DNA from 3 places in the Mesorhizobium sp. M0815 genome. Region 1 is predicted to be linked to each of the others. Evidence: riboswitches for the same ligand, from Rfam matches in the RefSeq annotation. Region 1 holds a riboswitch; each other region holds the start of a gene.
The links. Region 1 has a riboswitch for cobalamin ahead of NKI01_RS09315 (DUF1636 family protein). Riboswitches for the same ligand answer to the same signal wherever they lie in the genome.
Positions count from the first base shown of each region.

Region 2: another riboswitch for cobalamin. It lies ahead of metE (5-methyltetrahydropteroyltriglutamate--homocysteine S-methyltransferase); the one in region 1 lies ahead of NKI01_RS09315 (DUF1636 family protein).
Region 3: another riboswitch for cobalamin. It lies ahead of NKI01_RS06395 (ABC transporter ATP-binding protein); the one in region 1 lies ahead of NKI01_RS09315 (DUF1636 family protein).

Region 1 is NZ_JAMYOU010000006.1:4,584-6,841, forward strand. Features, by position in the region: gene NKI01_RS09310 (winged helix-turn-helix domain-containing protein) at 1-928, shown strand, start outside; cobalamin riboswitch at 958-1,161, shown strand; gene NKI01_RS09315 (DUF1636 family protein) at 1,200-1,634, shown strand; gene cobW (cobalamin biosynthesis protein CobW) at 1,631-2,258, shown strand, end outside.
Region 2 is NZ_JAMYOU010000024.1:52,449-54,706, reverse strand. Features, by position in the region: partial or broken gene metE (5-methyltetrahydropteroyltriglutamate--homocysteine S-methyltransferase) at 1-1,055, opposite strand, end outside; cobalamin riboswitch at 1,151-1,351, opposite strand; gene NKI01_RS23380 (hypothetical protein) at 1,903-2,157, shown strand.
Region 3 is NZ_JAMYOU010000003.1:288,492-290,749, reverse strand. Features, by position in the region: gene NKI01_RS06400 (GyrI-like domain-containing protein) at 1-596, opposite strand, end outside; cobalamin riboswitch at 891-1,094, shown strand; gene NKI01_RS06395 (ABC transporter ATP-binding protein) at 1,187-2,005, shown strand; gene NKI01_RS06390 (ABC transporter substrate-binding protein) at 2,002-2,258, shown strand, end outside.

The sequences.
Region 1 (2,258 bases):
CTCGTTCCTGCCCGTCGAGACCTATCCGCTGATGCGCTGGCGCATGCGGCGGGCCGAGCGCGGCGAGGAAATGTACAGCGGACTGGCAAAATGGGGCCGCGAGCACGCCGCCTACATTGAGGACATCTATCGCGAGGTCGCTGAACGAGGCCCGATCGCGGCGTCGGCTTTCGAAGGCCAGAAGGGCTCGGGCGGCTGGTGGGGCTGGAGCCATGCCAAGCATGCCTTCGAATGGCTGTTCTGGGCGGGCCGCATCACCACGGCGCACCGGCGTGGTTTCGAGCGGTTCTACGATCTGCCGGAGCGCGTGCTGCCGCCAACGGTACTCGCTTTGCCAGTTCCGTCCCCCGCGGACGCCCACCGCGAACTGCTGCGCATCTCCGCCCGCGCCCATGGCGTCGCCACGGCGGGCGATCTGCGCGACTATTTCCGCCTCTCGCCCGCCGACATCAAGGGCCGCATCGAGGAACTGGTCGAGGCTGGCGACCTGTTGCCGGTGAGCGTCGAAGGCTGGAGCAAAACAGCCTATCTCCACAAGGACGCCCGTTTGCCGCGCAGGATCGAGGCGCGCGCCTTGCTTGCGCCGTTCGATCCCGTCGTCTTCGAGCGGTCGCGCACCGAGCGGTTGTTCGACTTCCACTACCGCATCGAGATCTACACGCCGGCCGAAAAGCGCCAGTATGGCTATTATGTGCTGCCGTTCCTGCTCGGCGACAGCATCGTCGGGCGCGTCGACCTCAGGGCCGACCGCCCGGCCGGCGTATTGCGCGTCCATGCCGCCTATTCGGAGCCCGGCGCCCCGCCGCAAACTGCCGCCGCCCTTTTCGAGGAATTGAAGCAGATGCAGGGTTGGCTCGGGCTCGAGCGCATCGAGGTGACGGCTGCCGGCGACCTCGGCCAGCCGCTCGCAGATATCGCCGCGTCATAGACGTGCGTTGACACGACTGCCTTCACAAGCCTAAATCCGTTCCAGACGGTCCCCTGCCCGCAACGGCAAGGGCCAAGAGGGAATGCGGTGCGAAATCTCGATTTCAAATCCGCGGCTGTCCCCGCAACTGTAAGCGACGAGCCAAGGCCGAAAACCACTGGGATATTCCCGGGAAGGCGGCACCCAGGCGATGACCCGCGAGCCAGGAGACCTGCCGTCTAGGACATAAGAATCCGATCGCCTGGCGGGTTTTCCGGGCAAGGAGCCTGATTTGGAACGCGACAGCAGTTTTCCGGCTGAGACAGCGGATTTATTGTCCGGCCATGGTGATTCCCCGGCCGGCGTTACCGTCATCGTCTGCTCGTCCTGCCGTGACGAGACCGGTTCGGACGCTTATCCCCGCGCCGGCGAACTGCTCGCCGAGCACACGCGCCGCGCCGCTTCCAGCGAAAACATTAAAATCCGCACCGTCGAATGCCTCGGCAATTGCAAGCGCCGGCTCAGCGCCGCGATGCTGCGCGACGGCTGCTGGAGCTATGTCTTCGGCGACCTGACCACGACCAGCGGCACCGATCTGGTGACGGGGGCAAAGCTGTTCGCTACTTCGACGGACGGCCTCATTCCGTGGCGCGGCCGTCCCGATTGCCTGAAGCGCGGCTTGGTTGCCCGCATCCCTCCCCTCGACCTTTTGAAGGACTTGATATGACTTCCCCAGATTCGGCCGCCAACGTTTCGCGCGTCCCCTGCACCGTCGTCACCGGCTTTCTCGGCGCCGGCAAGACGACGCTGATCCGCCATTTGCTCGAAAACGCCAAAGGCAAGCGCCTGGCCATCATCGTCAACGAGTTCGGCGATATCGGCATCGACGGCGAGATCCTGAAGGGCTGCGGCATCGACACTTGCCCCGAGGCAAACATCGTCGAGCTGGCCAATGGCTGCATCTGCTGCACTGTCGCCGACGACTTTGTCCCCGCGCTCGACCAGATCCTGTCGCTGACGCCGAAGGTCGACCACATCCTGATCGAGACGTCCGGGCTGGCCCTGCCCAAGCCGCTGGTCCAGGCCTTCCAGTGGCCGTCGGTGAAAAGCCGCGTCACGGTCGATGGCGTCATCGCCGTCGTCGACGGGCCGGCGCTGGCTGATGGCCGCGTTGCCAACGACATGGACGCCCTGCAGGCGCAGCGCGCGCAGGACGAGACGCTCGACCATGACGATCCTGTCGAGGAGGTGTTCGAAGACCAGCTCGCTTGTGCCGACCTGATCATCCTGTCGAAGAGCGACCTGCTGGACGCAGCCGGCGCGGCGCGCGCCAATGCCGTCATCGGCAAGC
Region 2 (2,258 bases), on a different contig from region 1:
ACATGCAGCATCGAGCAAGAAGGCGCGATCTCGACGCGGTCCAAGGGCCAGCCGGCGACGATCGGTTTGATGCGGTCGAGAATGGCGGGCAGGTTCGCACGCCAGACGTTGCGGCCATCGATCAAGCCAAGCGAGAGCACCAGATCCTTCGGTGCGAGCCGACCCACCGTTTCCAGCTGCTCGGGAGCGCGCACGAGATCAATATGCAGCCCGGCCAGGGGCAGAGAAACCGCGGTTTCGAGATTGTCTCCCAGCGGCCCGAAATAGGTAGCCAGCATGATCTTCAGCTCGGGCGCGGCTTTCGACAGCTGGCCATAGGCGAATTCGAACGCAGCTCGTTCGTTCGGGTTCAGATCGAGGACAAGCGCTGGCTCATCGATCTGCACCCAATCGGCGCCCGACAGCTTCAAGCTCCGCAGGAGTTGCTCGTAGACGGGCAGAAGCCGTGGTAGGAGCGCGATGGGATCGAAGCCTTCGGCAGGCGATTTAGCCAGCTTGAGGAAGGTGACCGGTCCAAGGATGACTGGGCGTGTGTGAATGCCGAGGGCTTTAGCCTCGAGGAAGTAATCAACCGGCTTCGTCGACGAAAGAGCGAACGTCTGATCATCGTCTAGTTCCGGCACAATGTAGTGATAGTTGGTGTCAAACCACTTGGTCATTTCCATCGCGGCTACGCCAGGCCGATGAGCCGCATGCTGGTGACCACCGTGCCCACAATCCTCCGTCTGACCTTGGTTGCCGCGCGCCATAGCGAAGTAGATGTCGAGTGGGACCTCGCCGCCATTCCAGCCGTAACGGGACGGAAGGGCGCCGACCATGGCTGCGGTGTCGAGCACATGGTCGTAGAGCGAGAAGTCGTTCGACGGGATTTTCGACACGCCGCGATCGCGTTGCTCCTCCCAGCTAGCGGCACGGAGCGCCTTCGCCGTCGTGAGAAGGTCGGCAGCGGACGATTTTCCGGACCAGTAGCTTTCAAGCGCGAATTTCAGTTCTCGCCGACGACCGAAGCGGGGCACGCCGAGCGTTGCTACAGGAATTTGCTGAGAGACAGTCATGCCAGACCCCGATGGTTGGGGCGTCGGTGACAAGGAAGGCGCTAGCAGGCCGGCACGAACGCCAGGCTGCAGCGGCCACCGAGACACCCCGCCCGTGGACGTAATTCGCCGTGGCAGGTCTCCTGGCTCGCGGGGTCATAGCCTCTACCCGTCTTCCCAAGGCTATTCGCCTCAGTGACATGAGTGGGGTTGGCTCGCCGCTAACAGTTGCGGGGGCAGCGCCGGCATCGCACCGGCTTCCCTCTTAGCTCCGCTGCGGCAGCGCCGTACGGAGAACCACGACGCGGGAGACAATTACAGCAGTTCGCTTCTCTGTCAACGCCGCATAAAGAAATGTTTATGTCGTTATGTTAAATTTCCGTTGGCATGTTCCAAAGGTCGCCTCGAGAGCGAAAACTGTGGAAGCCTTGAGCGGCCCGTAAATCAAAGCAATGACGCACGGCGCCCTTGTCCAGGAGGATAGGAGTTCGTCGGCTGCCGGCAGCAAACATACCGGCAAGCGCCGTGGTGCTGCTTAGCGCATCATGCGAACCACCTCGGCGTCGAACTTCGGCTCCGAGGTTCCGACCGCTTCGTTGGTGATCTGCTCGCGACCAATTCGGCTCAATGGCGAGGCTGTTGCCCATGTGGAAGCTGTTGGCCGTGATGCCCTCGGTGATATGACACAACGATTTCGGGGGGAGCACACCGGGGCCAGGCGCAGCGGCGTGTTAAGTGATCGAGGCCAATGTCTCGAACTGCTTGTTCGCAGCCCACCGGCTCAAGGTAACCCGGCTCAAACCACCGGGCCAGCTCAAGTCCTGTCCAAATGAGGCCTGAGCGGCAAATCGTCGTGCACGCGCACGGTTTGGCGTTCGATCTTGTGATGCGTCTTGGGCGGACAATCGCCACGGTGCAGCGCGCAGAAGCGGTCCCCAATTGGGAAGCCGAGGGCGGTGAGGGCAAGCCAGCGCCACAGGCGGAAGGGGACTTGGACCTGTTTGCCGTGCTGGACCACAAGTTCGCGACACAGGGCCTCAAGGAGAAGACCAAGAGTGATTATGCGCGGGACCTCGCCAAATTCATCAAAAGCAGCGGGCAGTCAAAGTTCGGCGTCGATTGACATGGAGATAGCCATCGCGGCGGACCGCCCAGGCGGACCGCAAGCCGGAATACAACCGGGTGCAGGCGGCCAAGCTCGTCCACAAGATGGCGTCGGGCACA
Region 3 (2,258 bases), on a different contig from region 1:
AAATCGGACACTTCGACGCCAGCGATGTAGTCGAAATTGCCGGCGTCGTCGCCGTTGACGCAGACGCCATAGGCGACGTCGCCGATCTCGCCAGGAATGTTGCCAATATAGGGGCCGAACCGCTGCCACTGCATCGGGATGCCGGCGCTGGTTTCGCAGCTGTAGCGCTCGCCGAGACCGGCGATGAGAAACGGCCGGCTGGTCTCAAAACGCGGTGGTTCGAGAGTGGCGAGAAAGGACTGGTCCATCAGGATCGGCTCCACAAGATCGAGGTTGTCGAGCGAGCCTTGTGCGCGTACCAGTTCCGGCGTGGTGCCGAACTGGTCGCGGAAGGCGCGGGTGAAGGCCTCATGCGAGGCATAGCCGGCGTCGAGCGCGACCGAGAGGATGTCGGGTGCGCCGGCGCCAAGCTTGCGCGCCGCTTCGGTCAGTCGGCGAGAACGGACGTAGCTCATCACCGAACGGCCGGTAGCCGCGCCGAAAGCCCGCGTCACATGAAAGCGCGACACCCCGCTGCTCTTGGCGACATCGTCCAGCGAGACTGCTTCGGGCAGATGGCTTTCGACGAACCACAGCGCCTTCTCGGTCGGATTCATTTGGCACCTCGCATTGGCCCAGTCTCCGCATTGGCCCAGTCTTTACATGGCCCAGTCTTTACATTGGCCATGTCTTATATTGGCAAGATTATGGTGCCGCTTCCTGGCGGAGGCAGTTTGATCGAAATTGCGCACTGCGCAAATCGAGAGCGACGGTCGTCGGCAAGTCGCAGGCGTCGCGCGAAAAGGCTTGACAGGAAGCGGGCAAACGTCCTTTTAAATGTAACGTTATTACATCACGAGGTCTATATGGCTCCTTCTGACAAGACTTATTGCGCTGTGATTGGCGGAAAACTAGGGTGGCTGACTGATGGTCCCCGAGTCGAAAGGCAAGGGGTGAAAAGGGAACACGGTGAGATCTTCGGATCGAGGCCGTGGCTGCCCCCGCAACTGTAAGCGGTTAGCAAAATCCGAAGTGCCACTGGCCGGCAAGGCTGGGAAGGCAGGATGGCGCAAAGACCCGCGAGCCAGGAGACCTGCCATCAGCATGAGTTGACCGGACGGGGTGTGCCGGGAGGAGACGTGGACATCGGTCTTGTCGGCCGGTCCGTCCAGCTTCCTTCCGTCGCCATTGAGAAAGTGACGGTAAGTTGGACGCCTCCCAGCCTCTTCTTGAAGCGTGTGAACTGAGCGCGACGACGAATGGCCGGTGCCTGGTCAGCGCGGTGAGCCTTTCGATAGCGCCGGGCGACCGCCTCGCCATCATCGGCCCCAACGGCGCCGGCAAGACGACGCTGCTGCGCATGCTATGCGGTACGCTGCGGCCAAGCGCGGGAGATGTGAGATTTTCCGGACGCCGGCTGGAGAGGTTTTCGGCCGCCGAGCGGGCACTGCACATGGCGGTCGTTGGCCAGACCGACCAGCCTGATCCGCGGCTTGCCGTGATCGACTACGTCGAGCTTGGGCGCGTCCCGCATGCCGGCTTGCGACGGAGGAGCGAGCAACGCGACATCGTCATTGAAGCACTTCGCAGAACCGGCCTGCTGCCGCTGCTCGGCCGCACGATCGGCTCGCTATCCGGTGGCGAGCGGCAACGCGCCCAGTTGGCGCGCGCCATCGCCCAGGAGCCCAAAATCCTGTTCCTCGATGAACCGACCAATCATCTCGATCCGCGCGCCCGCAGCGACCTTCTCGAACTCGTATCGCAGTTTGGCATGACCGTCGTGGCGGTGCTTCATGATCTGTCGCTTGTCACGCCATTTGCCACCAGGGTCGCGGTGATGAACGAGGCCCGCCTGCAGGCACTTGCCAGTCCGCGCGAGGCGCTGACCAAGAAGTTGATCCGCGAGATTTTCGGCGTTGACGTGCTTTGGCTGCGCCATCCCACCGAAGACCGCGAACTCACGGTCTTCGACGTTCCGAACCGCGCCTCTTCACATCCCGATTTGACCAAGGAGCAACATCCGTGAAACGCCTCGTACTGTCTTTTGCCTCCCTCCTACTTGCCCAGACCGCCTTCGCTTTCCCGGTAACCGTTGATAGCTGCGGCACGCCGCTGACGTTCGACGCCGCGCCGAAGCGCGCCGTCATCCAAGATCTGAACATGGCGGAGATGGCCTTCGCGCTGGGGCTGCAACCATCGATCGTCGGCCTGACCGGCATCACCGGATGGTATAAGGTCGGTCCGGAATTCAAGGCCGAGCAGGGCGCGATCCCGGAACT